Regions from separate parts of the Fictibacillus sp. NRS-1165 genome, predicted to be linked through region 2. Evidence: riboswitches for the same ligand, from Rfam matches in the RefSeq annotation. Region 2 holds a riboswitch; each other region holds the start of a gene.
What was found. Region 2 has a riboswitch for S-adenosylmethionine ahead of ABHN01_RS14290 (homocysteine synthase). Riboswitches for the same ligand answer to the same signal wherever they lie in the genome.
Positions count from the first base shown of each region.

Region 1: linked by a shared signal. The riboswitch ahead of metX (homoserine O-acetyltransferase MetX) and the one ahead of ABHN01_RS14290 (homocysteine synthase) in region 2 are both predicted to bind S-adenosylmethionine.
Region 3: linked by a shared signal. The riboswitch ahead of mtnK (S-methyl-5-thioribose kinase) and the one ahead of ABHN01_RS14290 (homocysteine synthase) in region 2 are both predicted to bind S-adenosylmethionine.
Region 4: linked by a shared signal. The riboswitch ahead of ABHN01_RS21040 (methionine biosynthesis PLP-dependent protein) and the one ahead of ABHN01_RS14290 (homocysteine synthase) in region 2 are both predicted to bind S-adenosylmethionine.

Region 1 covers NZ_JBDPNU010000026.1:183,278-187,926, forward strand. Annotated here, with positions in the region: gene ABHN01_RS13525 (MDR family MFS transporter) at 1-1,422, shown strand, start outside; gene metX (homoserine O-acetyltransferase MetX) at 1,453-2,547, opposite strand; SAM riboswitch class I at 2,632-2,740, opposite strand; gene ABHN01_RS13535 (universal stress protein) at 2,865-3,353, shown strand; gene ABHN01_RS13540 (cell wall hydrolase) at 3,399-3,992, opposite strand; gene ABHN01_RS13545 (cysteine dioxygenase) at 4,168-4,649, shown strand, end outside.
Region 2 covers NZ_JBDPNU010000029.1:14,592-19,240, forward strand. Annotated here, with positions in the region: gene ABHN01_RS14280 (DUF86 domain-containing protein) at 1-170, shown strand, start outside; gene ABHN01_RS14285 (helix-turn-helix transcriptional regulator) at 259-900, shown strand; SAM riboswitch class I at 1,760-1,865, shown strand; gene ABHN01_RS14290 (homocysteine synthase) at 1,978-3,282, shown strand; gene ABHN01_RS14295 (VOC family protein) at 3,549-3,728, shown strand; gene ABHN01_RS14300 (TIGR01457 family HAD-type hydrolase) at 3,866-4,636, shown strand.
Region 3 covers NZ_JBDPNU010000004.1:127,028-131,676, forward strand. Annotated here, with positions in the region: gene ABHN01_RS01865 (EAL domain-containing protein) at 1-668, shown strand, start outside; gene mtnA (S-methyl-5-thioribose-1-phosphate isomerase) at 687-1,742, opposite strand; gene mtnK (S-methyl-5-thioribose kinase) at 1,748-2,959, opposite strand; SAM riboswitch class I at 3,041-3,198, opposite strand; gene ABHN01_RS01880 (carbon-nitrogen family hydrolase) at 3,374-4,159, opposite strand; gene ABHN01_RS01885 (pyridoxal phosphate-dependent aminotransferase) at 4,257-4,649, shown strand, end outside.
Region 4 covers NZ_JBDPNU010000053.1:32,721-37,369, reverse strand. Annotated here, with positions in the region: gene ABHN01_RS21050 (carboxymuconolactone decarboxylase family protein) at 56-502, shown strand; gene ABHN01_RS21045 (CBO0543 family protein) at 479-952, opposite strand; SAM riboswitch class I at 1,384-1,499, shown strand; gene ABHN01_RS21040 (methionine biosynthesis PLP-dependent protein) at 1,572-2,690, shown strand; gene metC (cystathionine beta-lyase) at 2,683-3,861, shown strand; gene ABHN01_RS21030 (hypothetical protein) at 3,987-4,151, opposite strand; gene ABHN01_RS21025 (hypothetical protein) at 4,215-4,391, opposite strand; gene ABHN01_RS21020 (YhcN/YlaJ family sporulation lipoprotein) at 4,559-4,649, shown strand, end outside.

The DNA.
Region 1 (4,649 bases), on a different contig from region 2:
ACGATTATTCCGATCGTCGGGAAGCTTTCAGATCTATACGGGCGCCGTTCACTTTATTTAATCGGTACCGTCATTTTCGTCATTGGTTCCGGCTTATGTGCAACGGCTACCTCCATGGAACAATTGATCTTCTACCGAGGGTTGCAGGGTCTAGGCGGCGGAATGATCATGCCCCTTTCCCAAACCATCATAGGTGATATTTTCACAGCGGAACAGCGTGCAAAATGGCAGGGTGTTTTTGGAGCAATCTTTGGGTTAAGCTCCGTCATCGGTCCGTTCATCGGTGGATTTTTAGTCGACACGATCAGCTGGCACTGGATTTTCTTAATTAATGTACCGTTTGGTATCCTGTCTGCCATCCTTATCTTCGTTGGGATGAAAAATGAATTGGTAAGGCCAAAAGACGAAGTCCATATCGATTATCTTGGAATCATCACACTGATTCCAGCCATCGTCCTGTTGCTGCTTGGGTTAACGTTTGGCGGAGATAAATTTGAATGGGTTTCAATGGAAAGCGGATTGATCTTCGGCTCTTCCATCGTTCTCATGATCGTTTTTGGGTTTGTAGAAAAGAGAGCAAAAGAGCCTGTACTGGATCTCTCCTTATTTAAAAACCGTGTGTTCGCAACAACCAACGCTTTAGGTTTCTTGCTTGGTTTGGGGATGTTTGGCGCGATCATGTTCGTGCCGATGTTTATGCAGGGGATCCTGGGTGTCACACCAACACAAGCAGGTTCCACCATGACACCTATGATGATCTCTCTTATCCTCGCAAGCATCATCGGAGGAAGACTTCTATTGAAACTTCCTTACCGAACCGTACTGACGGTCGGTATGATTATTACAGCTGTCGGGTTCTACTTAATGAGTACGATGGGTGTAGATTCTAAGGAATTAACAGCCTATGCTTACATGATTGTTATGGGATTAGGAATGGGTCTCGTCATGCCGACCTTGATGATCGCTATTCAAAACGAATTTCCAAAATCAAAACTGGGAGCTGTAACGTCCGCTTCTACGTTCTTCCGTTCGATCGGAGGTACGATTGGTATTACCGTCTTAAACGTAGTAATGAACCACTCCTTAGAGACAAAAATGAAAGATGTCGTGAGTGAACAATCGAACCCGATGCTTCAAGGGCTCTTTCAAAAACTCGCAGACAAAACGGATGCTCTGTTCAGCCTTTTAATCCATCCCGACCTTCTTAAACTGCCTGGCAGCATTAAAAATACGGTGATTCACTCCATACAGACTGCCTGGAGCAATTCATTCACCACCGTCTTTTTAACGGGCTTGATTTTTATTGGCGCGGGTATATTGGTCGCTTTATCTGTCGGTGGCGGGAGAATCAGCCGCCAGCGGCCAGAACAATCTGCACCGGCTGATAAGTCGATGGTTGTTGAAAAACCAGCTGTTGAATAAACCATTAAATAAAGACATGAGAAATTTACCTCATGTCTTTATTGTTTCTCTCATAAAATTCGCGAACAGGTTTCCCCACTTATCAAACTCGGTCAAAAACCCATCGTGGCCAAACATTGTATTTACCTCTTGAAAACGTGCCTCTTTATTTCCTGATTGGACCAAAAGAATAAACTCCTGCATCGAATCAACCGGGTAAAGCAGATCCCCGGAAAACCCAACACATAGCATAGGTACATTATAATTTTGTGAAGCGGCAGCTACTCCACCTCTTCCCCTGCCAATATCATGAGTATCCATCGCTTTTAATAAAGTGAGATAACAGTTCGCATCAAATCGGTCGGCTAATTTATCCGCCTGATAATGAAGATACGATTCCACCGAAAACACAGCTTCCTCCTGTATGGTTTCCCAATTTCCGGTTTGTTTCCTCTGAAAACGGTGGTCGAATAAACGTCCTGAACGGTAGGTGAGCATACCGATCATGCGGGCAATGCCGAGCCCTTTTCTTGGCCCGCAATCAGGGCTGTATCTCCCGTTATTCCATAAAGGATCACTTATGATGGCCGATCTGCCGGCCGCGTTAAAACCAATCGCATAATCACTTAGTGTCGGTGTCACGGCAATGGGAATTAAGCGCTCCATATAATCTGGATACAGCAAGCCCCACTCCAGTACCTGCATGCCTCCTAGCGATCCGCCGATTACAGCCTCCAATCGTCTGATCCCGAGAACATCTAAAAGTTTTTTTTGCGCATGCACCATATCTCTAATCGTGATGACAGGGAAATCCGGTCCGTACGGCACACCTGTGTCGGGATTGATGGAAAGTGCTCCGGTTGAGCCATCGCAGCCACCGAGCACATTTGTAGTAATCACCTGGTATCGGCCCAAATCAATATATTCCCCGCTTCCTAATAACCCTGTCCACCATCCTTCTCCTATCTCGCTGTCTAATGTATAGTGATTGCCTGTCAGTGCATGGCATACGAAGATCGCAGGCGCGTCCGCTGCACCAATCCGCTGGTAGGCGATATGTACATCGTTCAGCACCTTACCCGATTCTAATGTTAGTTCTCCTATTGCTGCTGTATGATTGACAGCAGGCAGCTTTGTATTTTCCAACAGATATCCCCCCAATTTATATAACAAAAAAGCACCTCTCTAAAAGATTCAGAGAGGTGCAATCATCCGTTTGGGCGTGACCTTCTCTTATCTGTCAAAGCTTTTTGCCTTGCAGGATTTGGCACCTGTTCAGAATAAATCTAAAGGTTGCCGGGTATCATCGGGCCAGTCCCTCCACCACTCTTGATAAGAGTTAATTATGAATTTTTCAAATAATAAATACTTTAATATGTTCCAAATTACCGTACTCTCCCACGTTTGTCAAATAAAATTTAAGGGAAAGAATTTATAAAGCATACGAAAAAGAGGGGGTTTATATGCCATATTATGAGAAAATTCTTGTAGGTGTAGATGGATCGGAATCTTCAGAAGTAGCTTTTTACAGAGCGATTGAAATAACAAAGGAATATCATGCCCAGCTTTTGATTGTCCATATCTCTGAGGAGCGGATTCCTGCGGCTCCCATGGATTCAGGTACTGTGGATATTGAAAAGGGATCTGGCAAAAACCATGGTGGAACCCTACTCGAAGATTATGAACAAAAGGCCAGAAAACTTGGATTAAAACATGTGAAGACTTTATCCAATTACGGGTCTCCCAAAACCGAAATCCTGTCATTTGCTTCGATGCATGACGCTGATTTAATTGTCTGCGGTGCAACAGGCTTAAACGCGATGGAGCGCATTTTTATTGGAAGCGTGTCACAATACATTACGAGGCATGCGACTTGTGATGTACTGATTGCCCGGAACAGCCATAAGATTGAGGTGTCGGGTCTTAGCATTAAAAGTACGAGTAAATTGTAAAACAGCCTCAATCTCTGCTGATGACAGGGATGAGGCTGTTTTTCATTATTTGCTGAATGTGTGGTTTCCGATCACTTTATTCACTGGTTTAGTGTCGAGCCAGCGGCTTACCGCTGTTGTTTTATTATAGAAGAAAAGCGAGCCATTTGTATTGTCATATCCCGCCAGTGCTTTTTCCACCGCCTTCTCAGATTGTGAAGAAGGCTTTTTCAGGTTGTTTTCAAATACCGGCTGAAACTGCCCTTTATCAAAAATGACGCCTTGAATCGAATCCGGAAAGCTGTCAGCCTCTACTCTGTTTAAAACAACAGCGGCGACTGCTGTTTTGCCTTCGAAACTTTCACCCATCGCTTCGGATTCAACGAGGGAAGCCAGCAGTCTTTTATCTGCGGAAGACGCTTTTGCCCGCTCCTGGCTAACCCCTTTAACAGCCGGTATATTTAATTGCTGACCAGGGCGGATGATATTTCCTTCCAGGTTATTGTCCCTTTTAATATCCTCGTAGGAAACGTCATAAGACTGTCCAAGCTTCCATAACGTATCCCCTTCTTTAACCGTATGTGCGCTTGCAGATGTTCCTCCCGCGATCGAAAGCGCAATGGCTGTTATCCCTGTAATTAAACCGATCTTTTTATACATAAAATTTTGTACCTCCTTGAATCGTTTCGTTTCGTCAAAAGCCTATGGACGATTCCTGTACACCCATTTTTTGCGGACTTGCTCAGCCCCTAAGGGTTATGTTTCGGATTTTTCATTTATTTTGTGACCATCCAATATACTGGTTATAGATCAATGACACCAGGAGGATGATAACGTGCCGTTCCTTAAAAGAATCGAAAAAATATTTTCTCCGCTCGTTTTTCCCTCTTCAGACGATTTGCTGGAGGCGATCCAAAAACTACAGGCGGCTGAAACTGACGCCGCTCCTTTTGTGATGAATCCAGAAAATAAACCTTATGGCAGGAAATTAATTTTTAAGAGCGACCATGTAGAAATTCTGGTCATGGCCTGGTCTCAGACCTTGGATTGCTCACCGCATGACCACGGGCGGTCGTTTGGGTGGGTACAAGTTATATCTGGATCCTCAAACCACACGCTGTATAAATTGCAGCCAGGGGGATTGCCCGTGGCGGTAAAAAAGGAGATTGAAAAAAAGGGCTCACTTTTGAATGTGGGAAGAGGCATGATCCATAAGATGGGTACTTATGAAAAGAAACCATTGATCACCTTGCATGTCTACTCTCCCCCCATTTCAGGTATGAAAGTATTTGACCTTGAAAAATGTGCAGCTTGCAT
Region 2 (4,649 bases):
TGCGAAAAATGCTTGTTCAGCAATTCGCGAGTGTCAGCCACAAAGAAATATCTGAAGTTCTTATAGAAAATGCAGGATCGATCGAAAGCTTTCCTTCAGATGTAAGGCGTTACATTGAACAAGAACTGGGACCTGTTTCTGCTTTCCTCCCCGACGATCAGCAGAACTAACAGAGCAATTGTATTTCTAAACATTTTTGTTTAGAATGTACTTTTGCTAGCAAATGCTGTAAGATAATGGTAAGGAAGGTGATGATTTATGGCTATGGCTAACAACACCTCTACCCGTTCAGAAATCATTCATATGCTTAAGCGCTATAGAAAGTTAACGGTTACTGAAATGGCCGGCCGTCTTGGCATTACAGAGATGGCTGTAAGGCGCCACTTAAATACATTAGAGAGAGACAGACTCGTTGAATCCACCCTGGTCCGCCAGGCAATGGGACGGCCGCTGAATGTGTATCAGCTTTCCGAAACTGCGGACGAACAATTTCCACGCAATTATTCCGGACTGACCGTTGAGTTTATGAGAGACATTCAGGAGATTGCCGGTGAAAAAGCTGTGCAGGAACTTTTTGTCCGCCGTGAAAACCGCTTAAATGAAAAGTATAAGAAACGGATGGAGAACAAAAGCTTCGAGCAAAAAGTGGCTGAACTAGCCGATATTCAAAATGAAGCCGGCTATATGGTCGAATGGGAAAAAACAGACAACGGCCAATATGAATTAAAAGAATTTAATTGCCCGATCGCAAAAGTGGCAAACGAATATCAGCATGCCTGTTCATGTGAGCTTTCTTTGTTCCAGAGAATGCTTGGTACAGACCATGTGGAACGCACTGAATGCCTTGCAAAAGGCGGCTCGTATTGCAAATATTTGATTTCCGAAGAGAAGAACGCTTAAAACCCTACTGGCTGATCGGCCAATAGGGTTTATTTTTTATTGGATTTTTAAAATTCATCCGCCCTTCATTCTGGCCTTCTGTTGTTGTTCTAAAGACTTCAGGAAGTTATGTGCACATCGGTTCCACCAGTAAGGCCTGAAACTGCCATAGAGCCTCCCTATTGAACGGAACTGAGTAGATACTCAAAAGTATACTGTCTCCGGCAGGATCGGCCGCTTTTGCCCAGCGCTGTGTGGTTTGGGCTGATTGGAATAAGACAAAAGCTTCGTTCGATAATAAAAGTGGCCATTTCGATAATAAAAAGATCAGGCGATCCTCTCTCTGCCTGATCCTTTTAGAGGAAAACGATACAAAAGGGCAGCAACTGAGGCTTTTCCGGCAAAATACGAATGATTTTGAGTTAATTTACATCGAGAGGGATATTTCCGCCTTAATTGGTTTGAAAAAGTGGCATATTTACTCGCAAAATAGCTCCACCACAGAATTTATGTTCAAATGTACGGATGTATGTCCAAAAATTGCGACTTTATGTACAGAAGATCGGAATTATGTTCAAAAACTGCCCATTTATGTTCAAAACGTTTATACACGATACCATCCGACAGGATTCGTTGCATTCATTTTTTTCAGGATAATCAAGCAAGCAGCCCTCACTCATCAGGCACCCAACTGGCGAGTCTGCCACTGCATAAACATCACCCAAAAAAACAGCGACCAATACTCTATCTAAATGACATATCATCATTTTTCGTTTCTCAGCTGTATTACCCTTCCGGTATGATTTTAAAAAGTTTTAGAAAAAGGTTGACTTGCATCTTAAAGTTCAGTATTATTCAAACTAACTTAATATTCAGATGTATCTTATCCAGAGAGGTGGAGGGACTGACCCGATGATACCCGGCAACCAGCAGAAATGCATGGTGCTAATTTCAGCAGAACACGCAAATGTTCTGAAAGATGAGAGCCGACGGTGAAAACTGCGACCTCTTCTTTTAGAAGAGGTCTTTTTTATGGCTAACATTTACTCAGATCCTTGCCGCTGTCTAACAACTACATTTTAAAAGGAGAGATTGAACATGAGTGAAGAAAGAGAATATGGTTTTGAGACGGTTTCATTGCACGAGGGACAAAAGGTAGATCCGACAACAGGTGCAAGGGCCGTTCCTATTTACCAGACAACGTCTTATCAATTCAATAGTACCGAGCACGCAGCCAACCTTTTTGGTTTAAAAGAGTTCGGGAACATCTACAGCCGAATCATGAACCCGACACAGGACGCGTTTGAACAGACGATTGCAAAGCTTGAAGGCGGCGTCGGTGCACTGGCGGTGTCATCCGGCCAGGCGGCGATTACCTATTCGATTTTAAATATAGCGGGAGCAGGGGACGAAATTGTAGCTTCCGGTTCTTTATATGGGGGAACATATAACCTGTTTGCCAACACACTGCCGAAGCTCGGCGTCAACTTTAAATTTGCTGAAGTAGATAACCTTCAGTCTTTCCGAGATGCTATTACTGAAAAGACAAAAGCCGTTTACATCGAGACGATCGGGAATCCGAAAATTGATGTGGCAGATATCTCAGCCATTGCAGAAATTGCGCATGAAGCAGGGGTTCCGCTTATCGTGGACAATACGTTTGCCACACCTTACCTTTGCCGTCCAATCGAGCATGGAGCCGACATCGTCGTTCACTCTGCTACCAAATTCATTGGCGGACATGGAACATCCATTGGCGGATTAATCATAGATTCCGGTAAGTTTGACTGGACGAACGGAAAATTTCCCGGACTTACGGAGCCGGATGAAAGCTATAATGGCGTCGTTTATACAGAAGCAGTCGGACCGCTTGCCTATATTATCAAAGCTCGTGTCCAATTGCTCAGGGATCTCGGATCTTGCGTTTCGCCGTTTAACTCGTTCCTCTTTATTCAAGGGCTTGAAACACTTGCGCTGCGTGTTGAACGTCACAGTGAAAATGCACTGAAGGTGGCAAAATACTTAAAAGAACACCCTGCTGTGGACTGGGTGAACTATCCGGGACTGGAAGACAATGAGTACCATGAGCTAGCGCAAAAGTACCTGCCTAAAGGATCTGGAGCGATTCTCACGTTTGGTGTAAAGGGCGGAGTAGAAGAAGGAAGAAAGCTCATTGAAAGTGTCAAGCTATTTTCTCACTTGGCAAACGTCGGGGATTCTAAGTCATTGATTATCCATCCGGCAAGCACTACACATCAGCAGCTCACCGAAGAAGAGCAGCGCAGAGCTGGAGTATCGCCTGAGATGGTACGGCTATCGATCGGCATTGAAACGATCGATGATATCATCTATGATCTGGAGCAGGCACTTGCGGTGATCAGTCCGGTTCCAAGCGGCCAGTAACGGGCTATGCAATCCATTCCCTTTCTACTATACCTAGGGACAAGTTTGTGCCTTTTAGGAAGGGATGATAGGAATGGCTGTAAGGAAGCTTGAGCATATAGGAATAATGGTTGAAAACGTGGAAGAATCGATTTCCTTTACTTGGATGTGATTAAACGAATGAACCACAGCAATCCGGCAAACGAGCTTGTATTCTTGAATCTGGAAGGGGAGATTCTGCTGGAGCTGGTGGCAGGCATGACAGACAGCTGGCTGAAGAAGGAAAAGTGAATCATGTGGCGTTTACTGTAGATGATCTCCCGAAAGAGATAATGGAGCTGAAGAAACAAAGTGTCCGGTTTGCCCAAGATCAGGTGACATCGTTGCCGGATGGTTCACAGTATATTTTCTTCTATGGTCCTGACCGTGAGAGAATTGAATATTTTCAGCCAGGAGCACCGGATTAAAAACCAGGAGGAACCCCCTCCTGGTTTTTATCTGGACCAAAAAGCAAAGTGAACAGAGAGACAAGCAATTTAAATTTTTGTTAGGATGGCCCCATTTTTGGTACACTAACCTGTGAATGAAAAAAGGAGTTTGTGGAATGAAAACTTATAAAGGTTATTTAATTGATCTGGATGGAACGATGTACAGAGGAAAGGAACGGATTGAAGAGGCGGTGCAATTCGTTCAGGAACTTAACAGGAGAGGCCTTCCGTATCTTTTTGTGACGAATAACTCATCAAAAACGAAGGAAGACGTGGCTTCTGTTCTGCACAACTTTGAAATTCCGGCCACTTCAGATCATGTGTACACGACAAGCATGGCTACTGCCAACTATATTGAAAAAATCAAACGTGACGCAACTGTGTATTGCATCGGAGAAGAAGGAATCCGGCAGGCATTATTGGAAAAAGGCTTCATCCTTACTGAGGAGCAGCCTGATTTTGTCGTCATGGGAATCGACCGTTCGATCAACTATGAAAAATTAACGATCGCGTGTCTTGCAGTAAGGAATGGGGCGAGGTTTATTTCCACGAACGGAGATATTGCTCTGCCTACTGAAAGAGGCCTGCTGCCTGGAAACGGCTCGCTGACTTCTGTAGTGGCTGTTTCCACACGGGTACAACCAACCTTTATTGGTAAGCCGGAAGCGATTATTATGGAGATGGCACTCGAAGAGCTTGGCACAGCGAAGGAAGATACCCTGATGATCGGCGACAATTATGATACTGATATTTTAGCTGGAATACGTTCCGGCCTCGATACACTTCTTGTTCACACTGGAGTCACCCAGAAAGAGCATCTTGGCCAAGTTGATGTTCAACCGACCTATACGGTGAATGGATTGGATGAATGGAAAGCATTTGAATAAAAGGAACACTGCC
Region 3 (4,649 bases), on a different contig from region 2:
GGAATCACCCGCGTCTTGGTATTGTCTCGCCTGGGCTTTTCATCCCTCTTGCTGAAGAGACCGGACTGATCGGGCACATAGGGAGATGGGTACTGAATGAAGCATGCCGGCAGCTGAAAAAATGGCATGAAACGATCAACAGTGAACTCTCCATCTCTGTAAATGTTTCAGGCCGCCAATTTCAAAAGCTGGATTTTGTATACGAAGTGAAAGAAGCACTCCAGCGCTCAAAGATTGATCCAAGGTTCTTGCACTTGGAGCTGACAGAAAGCATGATGGTGGAGAATGTACAGTATGGGATTAACATCATGAGGGAATTAAAGGAGCTTGGCATCAAAATATCCATCGATGATTTTGGAACAGGATATAGTTCATTGAGCTATTTAAAGGATTTTCCGATTGATATTCTTAAGATTGATCAATCCTTCATCCGCAACCTTTCAAAATCTGATCACAATTCAACAGATGCTGCCATTGTCCGGGCGATCATCACGATGTGCAAAGGGCTGTCCGTAACGGCTTTGGCTGAAGGCGTAGAAACGAAACAGCAGCTTCTCGTGCTTAAGGATTACGGCTGTGACCATGTACAGGGATTTTTTATCGGAAAACCGGTCTGTGCTGCTGAAGTTGAAAATTTATTTCATACGTATCATACAAAAAGCTCGTGACCAAGAGGGTCGCGAGCTTTATTTCTTCGTATTAAAAAATTCTTTTAGCTGCTCCTTATAGTTGCCTGAGGCGATTCCCTCCTCTGTGATGATCGCGGTAATATACTCGTGCGGTGTTACATCAAAAGCGGGATTGAATACCTTTATGCCTTCAGGTGCGATGGGCGTTCCTTGAAAGTGAGTCACCTCTTCTGCAGGCCGTTCCTCGATCGGTATATCTTCTCCAGCAGGTGTGTTCAAATCAATCGTTGAAAGAGGCGAGGCCACATAAAAGGGGATGCCCAATGCCTTTGCCTGCAAGGCAAGACCGAATGTACCGATCTTATTTGCGGTATCTCCATTTGCAGCAATCCTGTCACATCCGACGATAACCGCAGCAATATTCTTGGTTTTTAATGTATGGGCCGCCATATTATCGGTAATGAGTGTAACGTCAATTCCCGCTTGCTGGAGCTCCCAGGCCGTCAGTCTTGCTCCTTGAAATACCGGCCTTGTCTCGTTGGCAAACACGGATAAGTTCCAGCCTTTTTCCTTTGCCAAGTACATGGGAGCAAGCGCCGTACCATAACGGGCAGTAGCGATTCCGCCTGCGTTGCAATGGGTCATCAGGCGGTCTCCGTTCTTTAGCAGAGTGAGGGCGTACTCTCCGATTTTACGGCATATTTCCTCATCTTCCTGTTGAATGAGGAGAGCTTCTTGCTCGATAAGCTGAACAGCCTCCTCAGTGTCTCCTGCTTGTATGGCAACGCTTGTCACCCGGTCGAGTGCCCAGAACAAATTAACCGCAGTGGGCCTGGATCCGGCAAGGTAATTTTTTTGCTGAAGCAGCTCGGACTTGAACTCGTCATAAGGAAGGGATTGGTTAGCCTTCGCCCACAATACAATCCCAAAAGCTGCGGCGATTCCGATGGCAGGTGCCCCTCTCACTTGCAATTTTTTTATGCATTCCCACACTTGTTCAATGGTCGTAACATTAATGTAGACAGTATGATGGGGAAGCTGCTGCTGATCAAGCAGCAGAAGATGATCCCCTTTATATCGTAATGAAGAAATCCATGTTTCTGTTGTACTCATAATGGTTAAACACTCCTGATGTAGGTAATAAATTCATCGATATTTTTTATGCTTTCAGCTTTCTTTACCAAATCGCTTCCAAGCTTCAGCACACGTTTTTTTAACTCGATCTGGCCATTGAAGTCTCCAATGGATTCAAGATCCTCGACATGGGCGAGTCCAATCGTGCGGCGGATTACTTCACAACCGGCAAAACCGATCATATCTGTAAAAAGGCCGCTGAGAATCTCTTCCTCAAATCCCGGGAGTTTTGTAGCGGCTTCCACACCTTCTTTTTTCCAAAGCTCCCGGTATTGGTCAGAGAAGGTTTCCCACGTATCTTTAATCACACCAAGCAAATAGCCCTGATAGTCGGACCTTTTTAGCGGATCAGAGATATGGAAGGACTGGGCGGCATAATTCAATGCAATATTGGCAAAAAAGTGGGCGATATCAAATCCTTGAGGCCCGTAATAAGCAAATTCGGGATCGATGATTTTTGTAGTTGTTTCCGTAACGAATATACTTCCGGTATGCAGATCCCCATGGAGAAGTGCTTCAGCCCTTGTCAAAAATTTATATTTAAGTGCCGCTGCTCTTTTTTTCAACTCGGTATCAGTCCATAGCTCGGAAACGGCATCCAGCAGCTCCGAAGGAAAATCGTTGGTGTCGATGTCATAAAACGGATCGGTAAACACAAGGTCTTCCGTAATCTTGCAAAGTTCAGGGTTTATAAACGTTTGGACAAGCTCTTTTTTCTCGTAAGGATGCAGATAAAGATCACTCGTATAAAACAAGCTTTTGGCAATAAACGTGCCGATGTGGTGAGCAAGATGAGGATATTGAATCCCTTCGATCAGGCCTTTTCGCAGAATGACGTGAGACGATAAGTCTTCCATGACAGTGAGCGCCAGATGATGGTCTGTATAATAAACCTCTGGAACATGCTCAGGAGCAAATTCTGCTGATTTCTTAAGAGAATGGCTCTCGATGCGCGCCCTGTCAAGGGTAAGCGGCCAGCTTTCACCAACAACCTTTGCATAAGGAAGAGCCTGTTTTACGATAATGGATTTACCGGTAACTGAATCAATGAGGCGGAAAACCAGATTAAGGTTCCCGTCACCGATCTCATGGACTTTGATGTGTTGATAATCTGTAAACAATTCTAGTTTTTTTGCAAGCTCCACCACGGTTTGTTCATTCAGCGGCTGGTATGCTTGTTTGAGCGTTGTGGCCATCTATTTTACCTCCGGAATTTTTTGTATTAAAAAAAGGCCTCTTTTCTGGAAGAAAAGAGGCCTGGATATATAATTCCACGCCTCTTATCTTGCAAAACAATAATCGTTTTGCTGGAATTAGCACCGTGCCATACTGGATCTCCAGGCTTCTAGTAGTAGACGCCCCATTTCACAATGGTATTACGGTCGGTTGCTGGGTTTCATCGGGCCAAATTCCCTCCACCTGCTCTTGATAAGAGACAATAAATATAAAGTTGTTAGAAAAGACAGAGTGCAATAATAATTTACAATGGCAATCATACAATCTTATCCATTGGCTGTCAAATTTTTTTGTGAGGATCCCTTTCATGCATCAGTATGTGATGCACGATATGAAAGAAAATCAAATAATATGCTTTTACATAGCTTCTAATTTTAATAAAATTCCGGACGCCTGTCTTCAAACACAGGAATTCTTGTTCTTACTTCTTCAACAAGATCAGTGCTGATCTCAGCATAAAGAATGGTCTCTTCCTCTCCTCCTGCCTCTGCCACAATTTCCCCCCAAGGGTCAATGACCATCGTGTGACCGGCGAACGTGTTGTTCTTATCACTGCCCACACGGTTGCAGCCCACAACATAGCATTGATTCTCAATGGCTCTCGTTATGAGCAGGTTGCGCCAGTGAGTCAGCCTCTGGGATGGCCATTCGGCGGGAACAAACAAGATGGAGGCGCCATCTAGAATATGGGCACGGATCCATTCGGGAAATCGGATATCATAGCAGATGACGCCGGCAGCAGGAACGTTTTCGAGCATGAAATTTCCTTTACTTGACCCCGGAGAAATAAACTTTTCTTCCTGCATGAGACGGATCAGATGGAGTTTACTGTATTCGCCGGTCATTTCTCCTTTTCGATTAAAGGCGTACAAGGTGTTAAAGATTCCTTTATCCGTTTTCTTAGCAACGGAACCTGCAACAATATTTACTTTGTATTGACGGGCAAGGGAGCTCATTATCCGTTTGATCTCCTCGCCGTTTGCATCTCCGATCACATCCAGCCTTTCGAGATCGTAGCCCGTAGTCCACAGTTCAGGTAGAACAATGACATCCGGTTTGTTCTCTGCCGCTTGCTCGATTCTTTTCGATGCCCTCTTTATATTTTCCTTGGGTTTGCCAAGCTCAATATCCATTTGTATCGCTGCAACAGTAAGTTTCATAAGATCCTCCATTAAAAAGTTTTGACAGATTTTTAATAAGCGTATAACATAATTCATTAGAATTTCAAGAAAATTACGAAAGACAGGATGTGTAACTGTGAAACAATTCCAGCAAGCAGAGGCTTTAACTCGTCTGCCTGAACAATTTTTTGCAAAGCTGGTTGGGAAGGTAACCGCTGTAGCTGCTCAGGGGCATGATATCATCAACCTTGGCCAGGGGAACCCCGACCAGCCAACGCCTCCGCATATCGTGGCTGCTTTGCAAGAGGCTGCCCTTAATACGCAATATCATAAGTATTCTCCCTTTAGAGGTTATGATTTTTTAAAAGAAGCGGTTGCTCAATATTACAAAAGAGAGTTTGGCGTTGGCCTTGATCCTTTAAAAGAAGTAGCTGTCTTATTCGGGGGAAAGGCAGGCTTGGTGGAAATCTCCCAATGCATTTTAAATAAAGGTGACTTGGCCCTTGTTCCAGACCCTGGTTACCCCGAT
Region 4 (4,649 bases), on a different contig from region 2:
ATGAATGTAAAGATCTGTCATAGCAGTGCAACGAAAAAATGAGGAGGAGTTAAGCATGGAAAGAAGATTTTTATTAGGGATGGTCAATCCAGAGGGTTATGAAGCAATGTTAAAACTTGAACAATATGTGATGTCTGCAAGTTTGGACCCTAAACTGAAAGAGCTCATAAAAATTCGTGCCTCCCAGATCAATGGGTGCGCCTATTGTATTGATATGCGCATGAAGGATGCACGTATAATGGGGGAGACCGAACAGCGGATCTACTCCCTTAATGGCTGGCGGGAAACACCATTTTTTTTAGCTGTAGAACGAGCGGTTCTTGCGCTGACTGAATCGGTCACACTTGTAGCCGATACACATGTTCCAGATGATATCTACGAGGAAGTGGCAAAACATTTTAGTGAAAAGGAAATCGCGGAAATCATCATGCAGATCGTTGCGATTAATGCTTGGAATCGAATTGGTGTATCCACTCGTTTAATGCCGGAGCTTTCGGAATGAGTTTATATCATCCTTTCTAGTAAGCAGCCGGTAATAGCCGTATACCAGAAAATAAGGAATCAAATAGGAAATAAATGTCCAATAAATTGTCCAGCCATGATCATAAACAATATGGTTTCTATACAACGAAAGATATTCTAAACCAGTCGTGCCTAAGGTGAATACAAAAATGAGAAGAAGATCATCGATTTTGGAAACAGAGATGAAATAAATCATGTATGAGCAAATCACCGGATAAATGCCCAGATTATACGGCATGGCAGAAATGTATTGATCCATAGAATAAGGCGCGACTCTCCAAAAATGAAAGTGAGTTCCCCAGCCATTAATGATGAAAGCGATGACTGAGGTAATGGGGGAAATCACTAAAAGAAGTCTGTAGTCTTTATAGACAAGAAATAGAGCTGCAAGCCAAGGCAGAGCCATATATAACAGAACAAATGTAAACATGCTATCACCCAAAATATGACGTTGGTGATAGCATGGTTCATTCATCTGCCTTTCATTCCGAACGGAAAAACGTTTATCCTAGTGAACGGAAGCAATATAAATAATTGTTCCTTTGAGTTAATAAACAATTGATGCAACGTATTGGACTCCCTTAATATCAGTATTATATAAATATTACCATTGTTAATATTTTACGAAACTGATAAAAACATTTTAATTTTTAAAAAAACAGGTTAATGTTCTCTGCTTCATTTCCTGTATTATACCGACTATTTCCTTAGGTTTAAGAGACGGTTCTTAATGCTTTGTAAAAGGGACTTAACTCATGAAGTAAAAATGAAATAATCGCACGTAAAGTTTTTTACGATTCCTATTGAAACATTCTGAAAACTAATGTAGAGTAATAAGTACAATTTGATACGTGATTTGTTTTCTTATCAAGAGAGGTAGAGGGAATGGCCCGATGATACCTCAGCAACCTTCAGCCGCGGATGGCTGAAAAGGTGCTAAGTCCATCAAGTTCGTGAATGAACTTGAAAGATAAGAAGAACGACAATTGATATTTCTCAAAAGTCTTCTTCTTAGAAGGCTTTTTTATTTTATTTTTAGGAGGATTCCCATGTATAAAACGGAGACAAAGCTTGCACAGATCGGAAACCGAAGTGAAGACCGCACAGGATCAGTCAATCCCCCCGTCTATTTTTCCACAGCTTATCGGCATACTGGAATAGGAGAATCAAGCGGGTATGATTACATACGGACCGGCAATCCAACACGGCAGCTGCTGGAGCAGGCAATAGCAGATCTGGAAGGAGCGGACCAAGGCTTCGCTTGCAGTTCGGGAATGGCCGCGATTGCCACCATTCTTTCCCTTTTTCAGTCAGGGGATGAATGGATCGTATCCAGCGATTTATATGGGGGGACTTATCGGTTACTGGAGGAAGGCTATAAAAAATGGGGGTTGTCCTGTAAATACGTTGACACCGCAAATCCCCTTGAAATTGAGCAGGCAATAACAAAGAAAACAAAAGCCATTTTTCTTGAGACCCCTACAAATCCTTTAATGGAAACCTGCGATATCCAAGCGATAGCTGCTGTTGGAAAGGTACACGGCCTCCTCGTTATTGTTGACAATACGTTCTACACGCCTTTGCTTCAAAAACCGATCGAACTTGGAGCAGATATCGTCATTCATAGTGCGACCAAATATCTTGGGGGACACAACGATGTACTCGCAGGGCTCGTTGCTGCGAAAGGAGAGGAACTATGTGAAGAATTGTCCTACCAACATAATGCCACAGGTGCAGTATTAAGTCCGTTTGACGCCTGGCTGTTGATGAGAGGAATGAAAACCCTCGCTTTAAGAATGAAAAAGCATGAGGAAAACGCCAGGGAGCTCGTCAATTTTCTCCGAGGACATGAAGCTGTCGCGGATGTGCTGTATCCCGGAAGAGGTGGAATGATCTCTTTTCGGCTTCAACGAGAAGAATGGGTACCTGATTTCCTAAAGGCGGTTTCACTGATCACGTTTGCGGAAAGCCTAGGCGGTGTAGAAAGCTTTGTTACTTACCCAGCTACTCAGACACATGCCGACATTCCGGATCATATACGCATCCAGAGAGGGGTGTGCAACCGTCTCTTGCGGCTGTCAGTTGGAATTGAAGATGAAAAGGACCTGATAGAAGACTTGACGCAAGCACTTCAAATCGTTCAAAAGGAGGCAATCACCCATGAGTGACTATTCCTGTTATAACTTTCAAACGAAATTGCTGCATCATAAGCATAAGACGGATCCTGTTACCGGCGCGGTCAGTGTACCTATGCATCTTTCCTCGACGTTCCACCAAGAGGATCTTGACCAGTTCGGAAAATATGACTATAGCCGATCAGCCAATCCGACAAGAGAAGCATTGGAAGAGCAGATCGCCCAGTTGGAGGGAGGCTGTCGGGGTTTCGCGTTCTCTTCGGGCATGGCCGCAATCTCAACCGCTTTTCTCCTCCTGTCACAAGGTGACCATGTTGTCATTTCGGAAGATGTTTACGGGGGAACTTACCGAATGGTTACGGAAGTGCTCACACGGCTCGGAATTACCCATACGTTTGTTGATATGACCGATTTGAAAGAAGTAGAGCAAGCCGTTCAGCCGAATACGAAAGCATTCTATATCGAGACACCGTCCAATCCGCTGTTAAAAGTAACGGATATACAAGCGGTGAGTGAGCTTGCCAGACAACAGGGAGCTCTCACCTTTGTAGATAATACGTTCTTAACCCCTGCTCTTCAGCAGCCTTTATCGCTGGGAGCGGATATCGTTCTTCACAGCGCGACAAAGTTTCTTGCCGGCCACAGTGATGTGGTTGCGGGGCTAGCGGTTGTTAAGGATGAAGAGCTCGCAGAACGCCTTTATTTTCTGCAGAATTCTTTTGGAGCAGTACTGGGAGTCCAGGATGCATGGCTCCTCATGCGTGGGTTGAAAACGTTGTATGTCCGTCTTCGCCATTCTTCAGAGGCAGCTGGCAAACTTGCAGAGTATTTAAATCATCACCCTCTTGTAAAAAAGGTGCATTATCCAGGACTGAAAGAGCACTCCGGCTATTCATTGCAGCGCCGGCAGGCTGAGGGTCCTGGAGCAGTCTTTTCCTTTGAGCTGGAAAGCGAACAGCTGGTAAGATCTTTTACGTCACATCTGCAGATACCCGTATTAGCGGTGAGCCTTGGAGCAGTGGAGTCCATTTTGTCTTACCCGGCAAAAATGTCACATGCGGCCATGCCGGAGCAGGAACGAAAGAAAAGAGGAATTACCAATACACTTTTCCGTTTTTCAGCAGGACTTGAAGACCCTGAAGACCTTATCGCTGATTTTGAGTTCGCATTGGCACAGAGCACAATTCAGGTGCTTGCAAAATAAAAGTACCGATCCTGGCTGTACGGTAAGTGGCAGGGGAGGGACAGAAACAGTGTTAATTAAAATTAATTGTTGACCTGATATACAGAAATTGGAGCAGGCATATAAATGCCTGCTTTTTGATTGATCTATCTGTTATTTTTACTTGTGAGCATCTGACTGGTCTCATCTTCCACAAAATCAGCAGATGAAGCAGACGGACCTGAATTTTCACTGATTATTTTGTCTTGGCCCTCTTGCAGATTGGAGGCAAGAATTCTTTTCCGGCCATGAGTATCATGTTTAGGATTCATCATTTGTCCCCTCCTGACAGAATCGCATACCTGCTATAAATATCAGGTATGACTAAAAATGCATTATTGATTATTGGACTGTTGTTGACTCTGTCCCTGCATGCCCATTCCCATCATATCTGAAGCAAGCGGCATCATGTTTTTCATTTTCCCGCCATTACCACTCATCATTTGATACGCCGCAATGCCAACTCCTACTGAAGCGATAATTGGTAAAATGGTATTCAAATTGGCTTTCATTACCTCACCTCTTTAAATTTTTGTCCATTTCTGAACCATATTATTTTGTCTAAAAACCATTGAATCAATTAAGTTGATTATTACCAAAACGGATCTTTTCCTCTTTTCATGCATAATACAGAATATTTTCCAAAAGCTAACGATATAAAGAAAGGAGAGAACTCTGTATGAATAAGAAACTCAATCTGATTCAATTTATGGTTATCGTTTTCATGATCGCTGTTTTAACAGCCTGTACGAATGGCCGAGATAACAAGC